Methylomagnum ishizawai: one gene and its partners. The protein of the gene in region 1 interacts with the protein of each later gene in a pairwise test. Links are inferred from orthologs where the notes say so. Each region holds a gene or a part of one and is shown on either strand. Other genes may lie near its edges.

What was found.
Region 2: the proteins of ftsZ (region 1) and zapD interact in binary tests that used the Escherichia coli proteins (3 or more experiments, as listed by UniProt). The link is inferred for Methylomagnum ishizawai from one-to-one orthologs.
Region 3: the proteins of ftsZ (region 1) and rlmN interact in binary tests that used the Escherichia coli proteins (3 or more experiments, as listed by UniProt). The link is inferred for Methylomagnum ishizawai from one-to-one orthologs.

The regions. Positions count from the first base shown.
Region 1 is NZ_FXAM01000001.1:605,326-610,889, reverse strand. The notes cover bases 1,360-4,262. They hold ftsZ (cell division protein FtsZ), read left to right. Parts: upstream 1,360-2,189; coding sequence 2,190-3,335; downstream 3,336-4,262. Other genes in these bases: lpxC (UDP-3-O-acyl-N-acetylglucosamine deacetylase), read left to right, coding at 3,506-4,262; ftsA (cell division protein FtsA), read left to right, coding at 1,360-2,160. In the rest of the region: B9N93_RS02655 (D-alanine--D-alanine ligase), read left to right, coding at 1-61; B9N93_RS02650 (cell division protein FtsQ/DivIB), read left to right, coding at 149-952; more of ftsA, read left to right, coding at 925-1,359; more of lpxC, read left to right, coding at 4,263-4,420; B9N93_RS02630 (ParA family protein), read left to right, coding at 4,499-5,281; B9N93_RS02625 (dicarboxylate/amino acid:cation symporter), read left to right, coding at 5,472-5,564. UniProt on the Escherichia coli protein: Essential cell division protein that forms a contractile ring structure (Z ring) at the future cell division site. The regulation of the ring assembly controls the timing and the location of cell division.
Region 2 is NZ_FXAM01000001.1:1,971,059-1,976,486, forward strand. What follows is about bases 1,540-4,306. They hold zapD (cell division protein ZapD), read right to left. Parts: upstream 3,425-4,306; coding sequence 2,654-3,424; downstream 1,540-2,653. Other genes in these bases: yacG (DNA gyrase inhibitor YacG), read right to left, coding at 2,461-2,646; coaE (dephospho-CoA kinase), read right to left, coding at 3,540-4,163; B9N93_RS08850 (prepilin peptidase), read right to left, coding at 4,168-4,306. Outside these bases: groL (chaperonin GroEL), read right to left, coding at 1-697; co-chaperone GroES, read right to left, coding at 740-1,030; more of B9N93_RS08850, read right to left, coding at 4,307-5,037; B9N93_RS08855 (type II secretion system F family protein), read right to left, coding at 5,042-5,428. UniProt on the Escherichia coli protein: Cell division factor that enhances FtsZ-ring assembly. Directly interacts with FtsZ and promotes bundling of FtsZ protofilaments, with a reduction in FtsZ GTPase activity.
Region 3 is NZ_FXAM01000001.1:314,234-319,874, reverse strand. Bases 990-3,969 are described here. They hold rlmN (dual-specificity RNA methyltransferase RlmN), read left to right. Parts: upstream 990-1,910; coding sequence 1,911-3,029; downstream 3,030-3,969. Other genes in these bases: hisS (histidine--tRNA ligase), read left to right, coding at 3,827-3,969; pilW (type IV pilus biogenesis/stability protein PilW), read left to right, coding at 3,026-3,772; ndk (nucleoside-diphosphate kinase), read left to right, coding at 1,505-1,936; B9N93_RS01310 (HesB/IscA family protein), read left to right, coding at 1,101-1,424; B9N93_RS01315 (cysteine desulfurase family protein), read left to right, coding at 990-1,020. Also shown: more of B9N93_RS01315, read left to right, coding at 1-989; more of hisS, read left to right, coding at 3,970-5,098; B9N93_RS01285 (YfgM family protein), read left to right, coding at 5,115-5,641.

The DNA of each region.
Region 1 (5,564 bases):
CCTCGATTTCGACGCCCTGGTCTGGCGTATTTTGGAAACCAGTTTCGATCCGCGGCGCTAAACCCGGATGCCCAGGTATACCCGGCCACGGGCGCGGCCCCAACCACGGCGCTTTCCCGTACTCCGGTTGTTGGTCGCGTTGGGGAGTATGACCGCACTGGTGCTGGTCGCCGCCAAACTGAGCCAAAACCGGCTGGAAACTTATCTACCCATGAAGTATGTCCGGGTGGAAGGCTCGATTTGGAACCTGGATATGGACGCCTTCGAGCAAACCCTGGCTCCCTATACCCATAGCGGGTATTTCTCGACCGATATGGAACGGATCGAAACGGAGGCCAAAACCTTCGCCTGGGTGGATAGGGTACGGGTGGAGCGGCTGTGGCCTGATACTTTGGTGGTGCGGATCGAAGAGCAAAAACCCATCGCCCGCTGGGATGGGGACAGCCTCCTCAACGACCGGGGCGAGCGCTTCACCCCGCCGAGCGTGGCGGATTACCAACATCTACCACGGCTATCCGGCCCGGAAGGCCAGGAAAAACTGGTACTAGGCACTTTGCGGGCGCTCAACGCCAAGCTGGAACGGCGGAACCTACGCATCGTCACCCTGAGCCTGAGCAAACGCCGGGCCTGGGTAGCGCGACTGGAGAACAGCGTGGAAATCGTGTTCGGCCATCAAGACCCCTTGGCGGCCTTGGAACGCACCCTATCCCTGCTGCCGCGTTTGGGGGAAGATCGTATCGCGGCCATCCAGAAATTGGATTTACGTTATCCCAACGGTTTCTCGGTCATCTGGAAACCCTTGGAACCAGAACCACCGCCCACCGGCAATCCCCCCGGCGGAGCGCTGGAACAAGCCCCACGGATACCTGAAGCAACCCTCGAACCGAAGTTTCGACTGACCCAAACGGATAAAACAACGATTCAATGGCTAGAAAATCGGATCGCAACCTGATTGTGGGCTTGGATATCGGCACCTCGAAGGTCGCCTGCATCGTCGGCGAAATCGGCGAGGACGGCGATATCGAAGTGATCGGCATCGGCAGCCATCCTTCCCGCGGCCTCAAGAAAGGCGTGGTGGTGAACCTGGAAACCACCGTGCAGTCGATCCAACGGGCGGTCGAGGAAGCCGAGTTGATGGCGGGTTGCCGGATCCACTCGGTTTACGCCGGCATCGCGGGTAGCCATATCAGCAGCATGAATTCGCATGGTATTGTCGCCATCAAGGACAAGGAAGTGGTGCAAAGCGACGTGGACCGGGTGATCGATTCCGCCCGCGCCGTCGCCATCCCCGCCGACCAGAAAATTTTGCACATCCTGCCCCAGGAATTCGTCATCGACCGGCAGGAAGGCATCAAGGAACCCATCGGCATGTCGGGCATCCGCCTGGAAGCGCGGGTGCATATCGTGACCGGCGCGGTCAGCGCGGCGCAGAACATCGTCAAATGCATCCGCCGCTGCGGCCTGGAAGTCGAGGATATCATCCTGGAACAGTTGGCCTCCTGCGCGGCGGTGCTGACCGAGGACGAGAAGGATTTGGGCGTCTGCCTGGTCGATATCGGCGGCGGCACCACCGACATGGCGGTGTTCACCCACGGCGCGATCCGGCATACGGCGGTCATCCCCATCGCGGGCGACCAAGTGACCAACGATATTGCAGTGGCGCTCAGGACGCCGACCCAGTTCGCCGAGGACATCAAGATCAAGCAGGCCTGCGCCCTGACCCAACTCGCCAAGCTGGAGGACACCATCGAGGTACCCAGCATCGGTGACCGGCCCGTGCGGCAGATTTCCCGGCTGAACTTGGCGGAGATCGTGGAGCCGCGCTACGAGGAACTGCTGTTGTTGGTGCAAGCGGAGTTGCGCCGCAGCGGCTTCGAGGACTTGATCGCCGCCGGGATCGTCCTGAGCGGCGGCAGTTCCAAGGTGGAGGGCTTGGTGGAACTCGCGGAGGAAATCTTCCATATGCCCGTTCGTCTCGGCATTCCGCAATACGTGACCGGACTCAACGAAGTGGTACGCAATCCGATCTACGCCACCGGCGTCGGTCTGTTGCTATTCGGCAAGCAACAACACGTCCAGAGCGAACCGCACATCGCCGTGGGCACCGGCTTCAAAGGATTGTGGGCACGGATGAAACAATGGTTTACGGGCAATTTTTGATTACAGACAGTTACGGTGGGGTTGAAACAATGAAATTCGAACTCGTGGATTCTTACAGCCAGAGCGCCGTCATCAAGGTGATCGGCATCGGCGGCGGTGGCGGCAACGCCGTCAACCATATGGTCAACAGCAGCATCGAGGGCGTGGATTTCATCTGCGCCAACACCGACGCCCAGGCGCTCAAGAGCATCCGGGCGCGTTCGGTGATCCAGCTCGGCAACGCCCTGACCAAGGGCCTGGGCGCGGGGGCCAACCCCGAGATCGGCCGCCAGGCCGCGCTCGACGACCGCGACCGCATCATGGAAGTGCTGGAAGGCGCGGACATGGTGTTCATCACCGCCGGCATGGGCGGCGGCACCGGCACCGGCGCGGCCCCGGTCATCGCCGAGATCGCCAAGGAAGCCGGCATCCTGACCGTGGCCGTGGTCACCAAGCCCTTCCCGTTCGAGGGCAAAAAGCGCCGCGACCTCGCGGAAAAGGGTATCGACGAACTCAGCCAGTTCGTGGACTCGCTCATCACCATCCCGAACGAAAAACTGCTGTCGGTGCTGGGCAAGGACGTGAGCCTCATCAGCGCCTTCGCCGCCGCCAACGACGTGTTGCTGGGCGCGGTGCAGGGCATCGCCGACCTCATCACCCGCCCCGGCCTCATCAACGTGGACTTCGCCGACGTGCGCACGGTCATGTCGGAAATGGGCATCGCCATGATGGGCACCGGCATCGGCCTCGGCGACCACCGCGCCCGCGAAGCCGCCGAAAAGGCCATCGCCAGCCCGCTGCTGGAAGACATCAGCCTGAGCGGTGCCCGCGGCGTCCTGGTCAACATCACCGCCTGCCAAGACCTCTCCATCGGCGAGTTCGGCGAAGTAGGCGAAACCGTGCGCGAATTCGCCTCCGACGAAGCCGTGGTGGTGATCGGCACCGCCATCGACCCGACCCTGGAGGACGAAGTGCGCGTGACCGTGGTGGCCACCGGCCTGTCCAGCCAGCGCCAAGCGGTCGAAGCCCCGATCAAGCTGGTGCGCAATACCTCCGGCGAGGTCGATTACGGCACCTACGAACGCCCGGCCAAATTCCGCAAGGAAGCCAAATCCGAAGGGCGCAACGAAACCAAGAAGGATATGGACCTGGAATATCTGGACATCCCGGCCTTCCTGCGCCGCCAAGCCGACTGAAGCGACGCTTTCCCCCGCTTCCAGAATGGGTGGCCAGGACCCGCCGCCCATTCCCCCCTTGCACGGTCTTTATCTTTCCAGCCCGGACGTGGCACGGGCCGTGCAGCTTCCTCCCTGTGGGTGGCCTAACCCACACGGACTCCATCCAATACTTCCAATAGGTGAACCGGATGATCAGGCAAAGAACACTGAAGAATGTCATCAGAGCGACCGGCGTGGGTTTGCATACCGGCGAAAAGGTTTATCTCACCCTGCGCCCGGCGGCGGCCAACACCGGGATCGTGTTCCGCCGGGTGGACCTGCCCGAGCCGGTGGTGATCGAGGCCCGGCCCCAGAACGTCGGCGAAACCACGCTGTCCACCACCCTGGTCAAGGACGGCGTGAAAATCTCCACGGTCGAGCATCTGCTATCGGCGCTGGCGGGCCTCGGCATCGACAACGCCTACGTCGATGTCAGCGCCCCGGAAGTGCCGATCATGGACGGCAGCGCCGGTCCCTTCGTCTTCCTGATCCAATCCGCCGGGGTCGAGGAACAGAACTCGCCCAAGCGCTTCATCCGCATCAAGAAGGCGGTGCGGGTCGAGGACGGCGACAAATGGGCCTGCTTCGAGCCTTACGACGGCTTCAAGGTGACTTTCACCATCGATTTCGACCACCCCGCCTTCCTCAAGGACACCCAGACCGCCAGCATCGACTTCTCCTCGACCTCGTTCGTGAAAGAAGTCAGCCGGGCGCGGACCTTCGGCTTCATGCGCGATATCGAAGCGCTCAGGAAGCGCCGCTTGGCCCTGGGCGGCAGCATGGACAACGCCGTGGTGGTGGACAATTATCGTGTGCTTAACGAAGACGGTCTTCGCTACGCGGACGAATTCGTCAAGCACAAGATTCTCGACGCCATCGGCGATTTGTATTTGCTGGGCCATAGCCTGATTGGCTCGTTCACCGGCCACAAATCCGGCCACGGCCTCAACAACCAATTGCTGCGCGAACTCCTGTTGCAAACCGACGCCTGGGAAGCGGTCACTTTCGACGACGACGAAGTGCTGCCGATCTATTTCATGCGGCTCGCCCAAGGGGCGCGCTGACCGCCTGTGATTCCCGGCGGGACGGCCCCGGCCGCCCGCCCCGACGCTTACAACACAGCCATTCCATAAGAAACCATCATGCGCAGGGTCATTTTCAATCAGAAAGGGGGGGTGGGTAAGTCCACGATCACCTGTAACCTCGCCGCCATCAGCGCCGCCGAGGGCAAGAAAACACTGGTCATCGACATGGATATCCAGGGCAATTCCACCCATTACCTGCTCGGCGACAAGGTGCCCGACCCCGACGCTACCCTGGCGCATTTCTTCAAGGAAACCCTCAGCCTCAACCCGTTCAGCAAGGGCCAGGAAGGACTGGACGACAACATCCACGCCACGCCCTTCCCCAACCTCTACGTGCTGCCCTCGCACCCGGAAATGGAACCCCTGCAAGGCCGTTTGGAATCGCGCTACAAAATCTACAAGCTGCGCGAGGCGCTGGACCAGCTCCAAGGCTATGAGCGCGTCTATATCGACACGCCGCCGATCCTGAATTTCTTCAGCCGCTCGGCCCTGATCGCCAGCCATGCCTGCCTGATCCCCTTCGATTGCGACCAATTCTCCCGCGACGCCCTCTACACCCTGCTCGCCGCCATCGCCGAGATCAAGGCCGACCACAACAACGGCCTAGAGATCGAGGGCATCATCGCCAATCAATACCAAGGCCGCGCCACCCTGCCCCGACAGATGGTGAACGCCCTCCTGTCCGAAGGCCAGCCGGTGCTGAAAACCAAGCTCTCCCCCTCGGTCAAGGTGCGCGAATCCCACAGCCAATCCCAGCCCTTGATCCATTACGCGCCGGACCACAAGCTGACCAAGGAATTCAAAGCCTTGCACAAGGAAATCCACAAGAAGCAGGCTTGATCTCCCTGGCGCATTTTCACATTGCCTGTAGGGCTATCCCGGTGGGCATAAGTGCGTGCCCACCCTACGGCTGAGCGTACACCCAAACCGAACATGCCCTAGCCCGGACCGACCGAAACGGAATCCGGGCCACGCACTCCAGGGAAGCGAACCCCAAATCCCCCGCCCGATCAACCCCTGGAGCCTTTCCATGCACCGCAACAAGCTTTGGCCGCTGCCGCTCTCCCTGCGCGTCGTGATCGCGGTCACGCTCGGCATTTCGCTCGGGGCTTGGAGCGGCACC
Region 2 (5,428 bases), 1.4 Mb from region 1 along the record:
GGTCGCGGATGTTGGAGATTTTCTTGTCGTGCAGCAGGATGAACGGGGAATCGAGTTCCACGCTCATGGTTTCCTGGCTGTTGATGAAATAGGGGGAGAGGTAGCCGCGGTCGAACTGCATGCCCTCGACCACGTCCAGGGTGTTGTCGAGGCCCGAGCCGTCTTCCACGGTGATGACGCCTTCCTTGCCGACCTTATCCATGGCGTCGGCGATGATCTGGCCGATGCTCTCGTCGGAATTGGCCGAGATGGAGCCGACCTGGGCGATTTCCTTGCTGGTGGTGCAGGGTTTGGACAGGGCTTGCAGTTGCTTGACCACGACCGCGACGCCGAGGTCGATGCCGCGCTTGATGTCCATCGGATTGGACCCGGCGGTGACGGATTTCAGACCCTCGCGCACGATGGCCTGGGCCAGCACGGTGGCGGTGGTGGTGCCGTCGCCGGCGATATCGGAAGTGCGGGAGGCGACTTCCTTCACCATCTGGGCACCCATGTTCTCGAACTTGTCCTTGAGTTCGATTTCCTTGGCGACGGACACGCCGTCCTTGGTGACGGTGGGAGCGCCGAAGCTCTTTTCCAGCACCACGTTGCGGCCTTTGGGGCCGAGGGTCTGTTTGACGGCGTCGGCGAGGACGTTCACACCGACCAGCATGCGTTGGCGGGCGTCGTCGGAAAAGCGTACATCTTTGGCTGCCATGGTTGCTTAATCTCCTAATGTGTCGGTTGGCGGTCGGTGGGTTTAGGCTACGAATACGCCCATGATGTCGTCTTCGCGCAGCATCAGATATTCGGTGCCGTCGATCTTGACTTCGTTGCCGGCGTATTTGCCGAACAACACCTTGTCGCCGACTTTCACGCCGGGGGCGCGCACATCGCCATTGTCCAGGGGTTTGCCTAGGCCGACAGCCACCACTTCGCCCTTGATGGGCTTTTCCTTGGCCGAATCGGGGATCACGATGCCGCCGGGGGAGGTGCGTTCTTCTTCCCAGCGCTTGACGACGACACGGTCATGTAAAGGGCGGATTTTCATGGTTTACGATCCTTTTCCCGATCATCCGGGAGTTGTGTTGGAAACTGTGGCGGGCCGGTCAGGCGGCCCGCCTCCGTCGATTTGTTGGAGTGCCGAACGGTGTTAGCACTCGCCCTTGAGGGCTGCTAGCGAAGTAGAGACGGGGCTGTTTGTTTTCAAGGGCGGGGAGCAAAAAATTTTTGCGTACACCCAAACCGAAAATGCGCTAGTGCAGCATCACGCCTAGGTTGCCGGGTCTAAGGCTTGAAGGTTTGGCGGGCATTGCCAAACCGAGGGACCGGAGGTGTGAGATGGCGAAGCGATACCGGGTGACGCTCACCGCCGAGGAGCGGGGCGATTTGAAGGGGTTGATCGGGAGTGGCAAAGGCGCGGCGCGGAAGCTGGCCCATGCCCGCATCCTGTTGCAGGCCGACGAGGCCGAGGGCGGTCCGGGCCGCACCGACGCCGGGATAGCGGAGGCGTTGAACGTGGACGTCCGCACGGTGGAGCGGGTACGGCAACGTTTCGTGGAGCAGGGCATTGAAGCCGCCTTGGTGCCCAAACCGACCGACCGGGTGTACGCCCGCCTGCTGGACGGGGAGCAGGAGGCGCGGCTGATCGCGCTGGCCTGTTCCGAGCCGCCCGGGGGCAAGCCGCGCTGGACGCTGCGGTTGCTGGCGGACCGGATGGTCGAACTGGACTACGCCGAAACCGTGTCCTACGAAACCGTGCGGCGCACGCTCAAAAAAACGAGCTCAAGCCCCACCTCCGCAAGATGTGGGTCATCCCGCCCAAGGCCTCGGCCGAGTTCGTAGCCGACATGGAGGACGTGCTGGAGGTCTACCGGCGGCCCTACGACCCCAGGCTGCCGGTGGTCTGCTTGGACGAGTCCTTCGTCCAGTTGGTGGGCGAGGTGCGCGAACCCCTGCCGATGGGGCCCGGCCAGCCGGAGCGCTACGACAGCGAGTACGTCCGCAACGGGGTGGGCAGCCTGTTCATGGCCTTCGAGCCCCTGGCGGGATGGCGCGAGGCCCGGGTCACCGAGGGCCGGACCCGCAAGGACTTCGCCGGAATCGTCCGGGACCTGGTCGATGGACGCTACCGGGACGCGGACAAGGTCGTGGTGGTCATGGACCAGTTGAACACGCACTCGGCGGCCAGCCTGTACGAGGCCTTCCCGCCGGAGGAAGCCCGGCGGATCGCCGAGCGCTTGGAGATCCACCACACGCCCAAGCACGGCAGTTGGCTGGACATGGCCGAGATCGAACTGAGCGCCCTGGCCCGCGACCTGCCCGAGCGCGTCGGCCAACGGGACGACCTGGTCCGCCACGTCGCCGCCTGGACAGAGCGCCGCAACCAAACCCAGGTCAAGGCCAATTGGCAATTCACCACCGCCGACGCCCGCATCAAGCTCCGCAAGCTCTACCCCACATTCGACGGGTGACAGAGCACTAGGTGTCGGGGTCCGCCGGAGCGGCGGGAGGCTGTTCGGCTTCGGCCGGGATGGCGTAGGACTCGGTGGCCCACGCCCCGAGATCGATCAGCTTGCAGCGCTTGCCGCAAAAAGGCCGGAACGGCCAGGCTTCGGTCCATTCCACGGGCCGGCCGCAAGTGGGGCATCGCACCGTCGTGGCCATGGTGGCTTCACAACAGGCAGCAGGTGAGTTGGAACCGCACGTCTTCCGGGCATTGCACGGGCCGTCCAGTGGCGTCGGGCCGCATGAAGCGCACGGTAAAGCGGTGTTTGCCGCCGCTGATCTCGGCGAAATAGGGCTGGCCGCGCTCGATTGCCACCCGTAGCAATTGGTAGGGCAGGGTGTGGTCCAGGGTTTTTTGGAAAAAACCCGTGGCGGCGATTTCCAGGCCGGGCGTGCCGTAGCTGCGGATGAAGTTGAGCAGAAGATCGATGGCGGTGCGGATCGCCTGGAACGGGAGGATCCATTCCTCCAGGTCGCGCCGACGCTGGGCGTCGTCGAGTTGCAGCCAATAATGGAAGGCGGGCAGGTCGAAGCTGCATGTTCCGCCGGGAATGGTGCTGCGCTGCGAGATGCTTTTGAACAGGTCGTTCTCCATCAGGGAGACGCCGATCTTGCCGGGATTGCCGTAGAGTTCCTTGCTCAGGGCGTCGAGCCGGGCCAGGAGGGTCTCCACCTTGCCATGGTCGATATCCGGTTGGGTGCGGGTCAGCTTGGCCAGCGCCGCCGAGTGCCGGTCCAGTTCCTTGAGCGTTTCGGATTTGAGGTCGTTGCGGCTGAACAGGCTCAGCACGTCCAGCAGGGTCGAGATGACGGCCCGGCTGTCCCAGACCGAAGCCCCGGCCACGAAGTGATCGACCTGTTGGAACAATTGTTCGAGGCGCATGAAGAGGCGGATCCGTTCGTTCAGCGGAAATTCGTAGATAGTGAAGTTGTTCAAGGGGAAGAATCCGGTCAGGGATGTCGGGGGCCAATCCGGTTTGGCTTGGGTGGGTGCCCGTCCATAGGCGGGCAACATTTTCGTTGATCGACCTTATTAGTCAATAGCGACGGTTTTATGGCGGCGGCGCGGCGTTTCCGGGCCTGGAATCCGATGCGAGGGCCAGATAAAGCCGGTGCAGGCGTTCCACCGGCCCGGCGAGGTCGGCCACGGTGCCGGTGTTTTCGAGGATATCGTCGGCGGCGGCTTGGCGTTGCGGGCGGTCGATCTGGGCGGACAACATGCGGTTGGCCTGGGCGGCGTCGATGCCGTCCCGCGTTTGTAGCCGTTGCCGCTGGAGACCCACCGGGCAATCCACCACCAGCAGCCGGTCCACCAAGCCGCGCCGACCGGTTTCCAGCAGCAAGGGGACGACCAAGAGGCAATAAGGCGTGGCCAGCGCCGCCATCCGCCGTTCCAGTTCGGCGTAGACCCTGGGATGGAGCAAGGCTTCGAGCCAGCGGCGCTCCGCGGGGTCCGCGAACACGATCCGCCGTAGCCGTTCCCGGTCCAGGCAGCCCGCCTTGAGGATATCCGGGCCGAAACGCCCGGCGATGGCGGCGAGGGCCGGTTGGCCGGGTTCGACCAGATCGCGGGCGACCCGGTCGGCGTCCAGCACCGGCACGCCCTTCGCCGCGAACAGTTCGGCGACCGTGGTTTTGCCGCTGCCGATGCCGCCGGTCAAGCCCACTTTGAACATGGGTTTAGTGGAATTGGCCGAGATAGGCCGCGTTGATGGCATCGCCCCAAACCAGGGCGATCCAACCGGCGATGGCGAGGTAGGGGCCGAACGGGATCGGTGTACCCCGTTCCTGGCGGGACAAGAGGATCATGGCGATGCCGATCACAGCGCCCACCAGCGAGGACAATAAAATCACCATCGGCAGTTTGTCCCAGCCCAGCCACGCGCCGATCAGGGCCAGCAGCTTGAAATCGCCATAGCCCATGCCTTCCTTGCCGGTCGCCAGTTTGAACAATTGATAGACCGTCCACAGGCTCAGATAGCCGAAGATGGCCCCGAGGATACTGGCCGTGCTGTCGGTGAAAATCCCGAACAGGCTGAGGAACAGGCCCAGCCACAGCATCGGCAGGGTCAGGCTGTCGGGCAGCAATTGCCGGTCGATATCGATGAAGGTCAAGGCGATAAGGCACCAACTCAGGGGCAGGGCGGCGGCGGTTTGTGGCCCGAAGCCAAAACGGTAGGCCACGGCCACCGAGACCAGGGCGGTCAGCAATTCCACCGCCGGATAGCGCGGCGAAATCCGCGTCCCGCAGCCGGAACAACGCCCGCGCAGCAGCAAGTAGCTGAGGACGGGGATGTTCTCCCCGATGCCGACCGGCTTGGCGCACTGGGGGCAATGGGAGCGGGGCGTCAGCAGGTTGTAGGGCGCTTCCGGCGCGGCCTCGGGTTCCAGTTCCAGGTAGTTGCGGCATTCCTGTTTCCAGGAACGTTCCAGCATGATGGGCAGCCGGTGGATGACCACGTTGAGGAAGCTGCCGACCGTCAGGCCCACCAAGCCGACGACAGCCAGGAACCCGGCGGGGTTTTCGGCCAGGATATCGAATGAATTCATAGGCTTAGATGGCGGAACCCAGTTTGAAGATCGGCAGGTACATCGCGATCACCAAGCCGCCCACGATCACGCCCAGGATCGCCATGATCATGGGTTCGAGCAGGCTGCTTAGGGAGTCCACGGCGTTATCGACCTCCTCCTCGTAGAAATCGGCCACCTTGCCCAACATGCTGTCGAGGGAGCCGGATTCCTCGCCGATGGCGACCATCTGGATCACCATGTTGGGGAACAAGTCGGCCTGTCGCATCGACATTTGCAACTGGGTGCCGGTGGATACGTCGTCGCGCATTTTGAGGACCGCTAGGGAGTAGACGATATTGCCGGTGGCCCCCGACACCGATTGCAAGGCCTCCACCAAGGGCACGCCCGCCGCCGACATGGTGGACAGGGT
Region 3 (5,641 bases), 290 kb from region 1 along the record:
AAGCTCGGCCGCCTGAGCCGCAGCGCCATCGACACCGCCCGCCAACAAGTCGCGGCCCTGGTCGGGGCCGATCCTGCCGAAGTCATCTTCACCAGCGGCGGCACCGAGGCCAACAACCTCGCGTTGAAAGGCTTGGCCCAGGCGCTGCCGCCCGGCCTCGCCGTGGCCGGTGCCACCGAACATCCCTCCGTCAGCGAACCCTTGCGCTTCCTGGAACAACTGGGCTGGCGGGTGGTAACCCTGCCAGTGGACCGCGCTGGACAGCCCGAGACCGATCATCTCGATACGCTGCCCCGCGATGGCTTCCGCTTCGCCACCCTGATGCTCGCCAACAACGAAACCGGCGTGATCCACAATATCGGCCCGCTGGCGGAGTGGGTGGCCGGACGCGGCGGCTTCCTGCATTGCGACGCGGTGCAGGCGGCGGGCAAGATTGCGCTGGACTTCAAGCGCGGCGGGGCGCATTCGCTCGCGCTGTCGGCACACAAGATTTATGGTCCCAAGGGCGTCGGTGCCTTGGTGGTGGACCGCTCGGTGCCGCTCGAACCCCTGCTGCACGGCGGCGGACAAGAGCGCGGCCAACGCGGCGGCACCGAAAACGTGGCGGCAATCGTCGGCTTCGGCCAGGCGGCGGAACTGGCGCTCACCGAACTGGAAGCGCGTAGCGCCCGGCTGCTGCAACTGCGCCAGCGTTTGGAAGCGGGCTTGCGGGAACTGCCCGGAATCAACATTTTTGCCGAGCGGGCCGAGCGCCTGCCCAATACCGTGCAATTCGCCATCGCAGGGTTCGACGGCGAAACCCTGGTGATGAACCTGGACCGCCAGGGCATCGCGGTCTCCAGCGGTTCGGCCTGCGCCAGCGGCGGCGGCGAGCCCAGCCCGGTCTTGACCGCCATGGGCGTTCCGGCGGATTTGGCCAAGGGGGCTATCCGGGCCAGCCTGGGCCAGGACAACACCGAAGCCGATATCGAGCGCTTCCTGGCCGCTTTGCGAACCCTGACCAGCACCCTACGCGGCTGAAACCTCGTGATAAACTGACGGAACCCCGTCTAAAGCACACAGCCCGACTCATTCCATCCCCACCCAGAGGATTCCCCACCATGTCCATCATACTCACCGAACCCGCCGCGACCCAGGTCTCCAAGCAATTGGCGAAACGCGGCACCGGGCTAGGGCTACGGCTGGGCGTGAAGCCCGCAGGCTGCACCGGCTTCGCCTATGTGGTCGATTACGCCGACGCCATCGAGGCCGACGATACGGTGTTCGAGCAGCACGGGGCCAAGGTCGTGGTCAAACAAGGCGACCTTGCCTACCTGGACGGCGTCGAAATCGATTTCCGCCGCGAAGGCATCAGCGAAGCCTTCAAATTCCACAACCCCAATATCAAGGCCACCTGCGGCTGTGGCGAAAGTTTCGCGGTCTGACGCGGCTTTTCTTACTTCCCGCACATAATTCCAGTAAAATCCGCGACTTTTACCCGCAACCCAAGAACCCAGGAGATTCCATGGCGGTCGAACGCACCATTTCCATCATCAAGCCCGACGCTGTTGCCAAGAACGTGATCGGCGCGATCTACAGCCGCTTCGAGCAGGCCGGCCTCCAGATCGTGGCGGCCAAGATGCTGCACCTCAGCCGCGAACAGGCCGAGGGCTTCTACGCCGTCCACCGCGAGCGCGGCTTCTTCAACGACCTAGTGGGCTTCATGATCTCCGGCCCGGTGATGGTCCAAGTCCTCGAAGGCGAGGACGCCATCCTCAAAAACCGCGAAATCATGGGTGCCACCAACCCCAAGGACGCCGCCCCCGGCACGATCCGCGCCGACTTCGCCGTCAGCATCGACGAGAACGCGGTGCACGGCTCCGACAGCCCGGAAACGGCGGCGCAGGAAATCGCTTACTTCTTCCAACCGAATGAACTCTGTCCCCGCACCCGTTGATTCCGGCGAAATCCCCGGAACCACCAACCTGCTCGGTCTCGACCGGAAGGCCATGGAGGCCTTCTGCGCCGGGATCGGCGAAAAGCCGTTCCGCGCTTCGCAGTTGCTGCAATGGATCCATCAGCGCGGCGTCGACGACTTCGCCTTGATGACCAATCTCAGCAAAGTATTCCGCGCCAAGCTGGCCGACACTTGCGAAATCCGCGCCCCCGAGATCGTCCTGGCACAGAAATCCGCCGACGGCACCTGCAAATGGGTGTTGCAAACCGACTCCCAAAACCGGGTCGAAACCGTGTTCATCCCGGAGGAAGGCCGCGGCACCTTGTGCGTGTCCTCGCAAGTCGGCTGCGCCCTGGAGTGCTCGTTCTGCTCCACGGCCAAGCAAGGCTTCAACCGGAATTTGAGCGTGGCCGAAATCATCGGCCAAGTGTGGACCGCCCAGCGCGAATTGGGCGAAGGCCGCATCACCAACGTGGTGCTGATGGGCATGGGCGAACCCTTGCTCAACTTCAACAACGTGGTGTCCGCCATCTCGTTGATGCTGGACGATTTCACCTATGGGCTATCGAAGCGGCGGGTGACGCTCAGCACCTCCGGCGTGGTGCCCGCGCTGGACCGGCTGGCCGAAGTCACCGATATCAGCCTCGCCGTATCCCTGCACGCGCCGCACGACGAACTGCGCGATGTGCTGGTGCCGATCAACCGCAAATATCCGATCCGGGAATTGCTGGCCGCCTGCAAGCGCTATATCGGCCAGGATGGCCGCCGCAAAGTGACTTTCGAATACGTCATGCTGGATGGCATCAACGACAGCCCGGCCCATGCCAAGGCGCTGGTGCGCCTGCTCAGCCATGTGCCCTCGAAGGTGAACCTGATCCCGTTCAATCCCTTCCCCGGCACCGACTACCGCTGTTCCACCCCGGAAAACCTCCGTAGGTTCAGCGAAATCCTGCAACAAGCCGGGCTGATCACCACCACCCGCAAGACCCGCGGCGACGATATCGACGCAGCCTGTGGCCAATTGGTGGGCAAGGTCAACGACCGCACCCGTAGGCAAATCCGCCTGCAACAGGCCGCCACCGCCGCGCCATGAACGTCCACCGCTCGACCGCCTGGGTTTTCGCAAGCTTGCTCGGAGCCTGTTCGTCGAGTCCAGAAACCATCCAAACCTTGCCGCAACCCGCGCCCGTCAAATACAGCCCGCAAGAGGCTTCCAAGATTTATGTCGAAAAAGGCGTGAAATACATGGAAGCGGGCAGCTACGAAATCGCCTTGCAGGATATGAAGCGGGCCATCGACTTGGACGACGACAACAGCGAGGCGTATAACTCCATCGGCGTACTCTACGAACGCATCGACGACTATCCCAACGCCGACGCCAGTTTCAAGAAGGCGCTGTCGCTCAAGCCCGATAATTACGGGGCTCGCAACAATTACGGGCGCTTCCTGTGCAACCACGGCAAGGCCCAGGACGCTTTCGAGCAATTCAACCAGATCATCGGCAACAAGCTGTACGACCAGCCCTGGGTGGTCCTGACCAATGCCGGCATCTGCGCCCGCAAAACGGGCAAGAAAACCGAGGCCGAAGGCTATTTGCGGCAGGCTTTGGACGCCGCACCCAATTTCCCGCCCAGCTTGCTGGAAATGGCGAAACTGAGCCGCGAGAACCGCCAGCTCATGTCGGCGCGGGCCTTCCTAGAACGCTATTTCGCCGCCGCCGGCCCCAATCCCGAAGCGCTCAAGCTCGGCATCGAAATCGAAACCGCGCTGGGCAACGAGGAAGCCGCCCAGGAATACGCCACCACGCTCAGGCAGCGCTTCCCCGGCGGCAAATAGCCCCGAGCATCCGCCGCCCCGTACCGCCGGGGCGAATCTTCATCAGGAGTATCAATGGCTGAAAACATCCAGGCGATCCGCGGGATGCACGATATCCTCCCGGACCAAACGCCGCGCTGGCACCATGTCGAGGCGGTGCTGCGCCGGGTCATGGCGGCCTATGGCTACCGCGAAATCCGTATGCCGCTGGTGGAAAAGACCGAGTTGTTCAAGCGTTCCATCGGCGAAGTCACCGATATCGTCGAGAAGGAAATGTACACCTTCGAGGACCGCAACGGCGATTCCCTGACCCTGCGCCCGGAAGGCACGGCGGGTTGCCTGCGGGCCTGTTTGGAACATGGTTTGATCCATAACCAAGCCCACCGGCTGTGGTACGCCGGGCCGATGTTCCGTCATGAGCGCCCGCAGAAAGGCCGCTACCGCCAATTCCATCAACTCGGCGTCGAGGCTTACGGGATGCCCGGCCCCGATATCGACGCGGAACTGATCCTGCTGTGCCGGAGGCTGTGGCGCGAACTCGGGTTAGGCCACAAGCTGGAATTGCAGCTCAATTCGTTGGGCACGGCGGAAGAGCGCCTGGCCTACCGCGCCAAGCTGGTCGAATACTTCCGGGCGCATTATGAACAGTTGGACGAGGACAGCCGGCGGCGGCTGGAAACCAATCCCCTGCGCATCCTCGACAGCAAGAATCCCGAGTTGCGGGAAGTCATCGAAGGTGCTCCGGTGCTGGCCGAGGAATTCGGCGAAGAATCCAAGGCCCATTTCCAAGGACTCTTGGAACGGCTGGATGAGGCCGGTGTCGCTTATGGGGTCAATCCCCGGTTGGTGCGCGGGCTGGATTATTACTGCCGCACCGTGTTCGAGTGGGTCACCCAGGAACTAGGCGCCCAAGGCACGGTCTGCGCCGGGGGCCGCTACGACGGGCTGATCGAGCAACTGGGCGGCAAAGGCTCGGCGGCGGTGGGTTTCGCCTTGGGCATGGAGCGGCTCATCGACCTGTTGGACGAGCCCGAGCGCTTCGAGGCGGCGGCCCAGCCACACGCCTATCTCATCAGCGTGGGTGGCTTGGCCGAACGCAAGGCCGTGGCCCTGGCCGAATCCCTGCGCGACGCCCTGCCGAGTTTGCGCCTACAAGAACATCGCGGCGGCGGCGGCTTCAAAAGCCAGTTCAAGCGAGCCGACAAGAGCGGTGCCCAGGTGGCTTTGATCCTCGGCGACGACGAGGCCCGTGACCTGACCATCGGCATCAAGCACCTGCGCACCGACGCCGGGCAAACCACGCTGGCCCAGGCGGAACTGGTGTCTTTCCTACAAACACTCATCTGACGGCGAAGGGACCGGAATGGAAGATTTATCCGAAGAAGAGCGCCTCGAAGCGCTACACCGCTGGTGGAAAACCAACAAGCAATCGGCGTTCCTCGGCGTCCTGCTGGGACTCGCCATGGTGGGCGCTTGGAACATGTGGCAAAACAACCGCCGCGGCACCGTCGAACAGGCCAGCAACCTCTACCAGCAATTGCTCAAAGCCTCGGAAGCCCGGCAAACCGACCCGGCCCTCAAGCTGAGCGAGCGCCTCATCGAGCAATATGGCTCGACCAGCTACGCCGAATACGCCCGTCTTTTCCTCGCCAAGGCCAAGGCCGACAAAGGCGATCTGGCCGGGGCCAAACAAGCCCTGGAACAGGCATTGGCCAAGAGCCATGACGACAACCTCAAAGCCCTGGCCCGGCTGCGGTTGGGCCGGGCCTTGCTGGCGGGCGGCGAAACCGACGTGGCCTTGAAGCTGATCGAGCCGGTCACCGAACAGCAAACCGGCAAGCTGGCCGGGCTGTACGAGGAACTCAAGGGCGATCTCTACGCCGCCGCCAA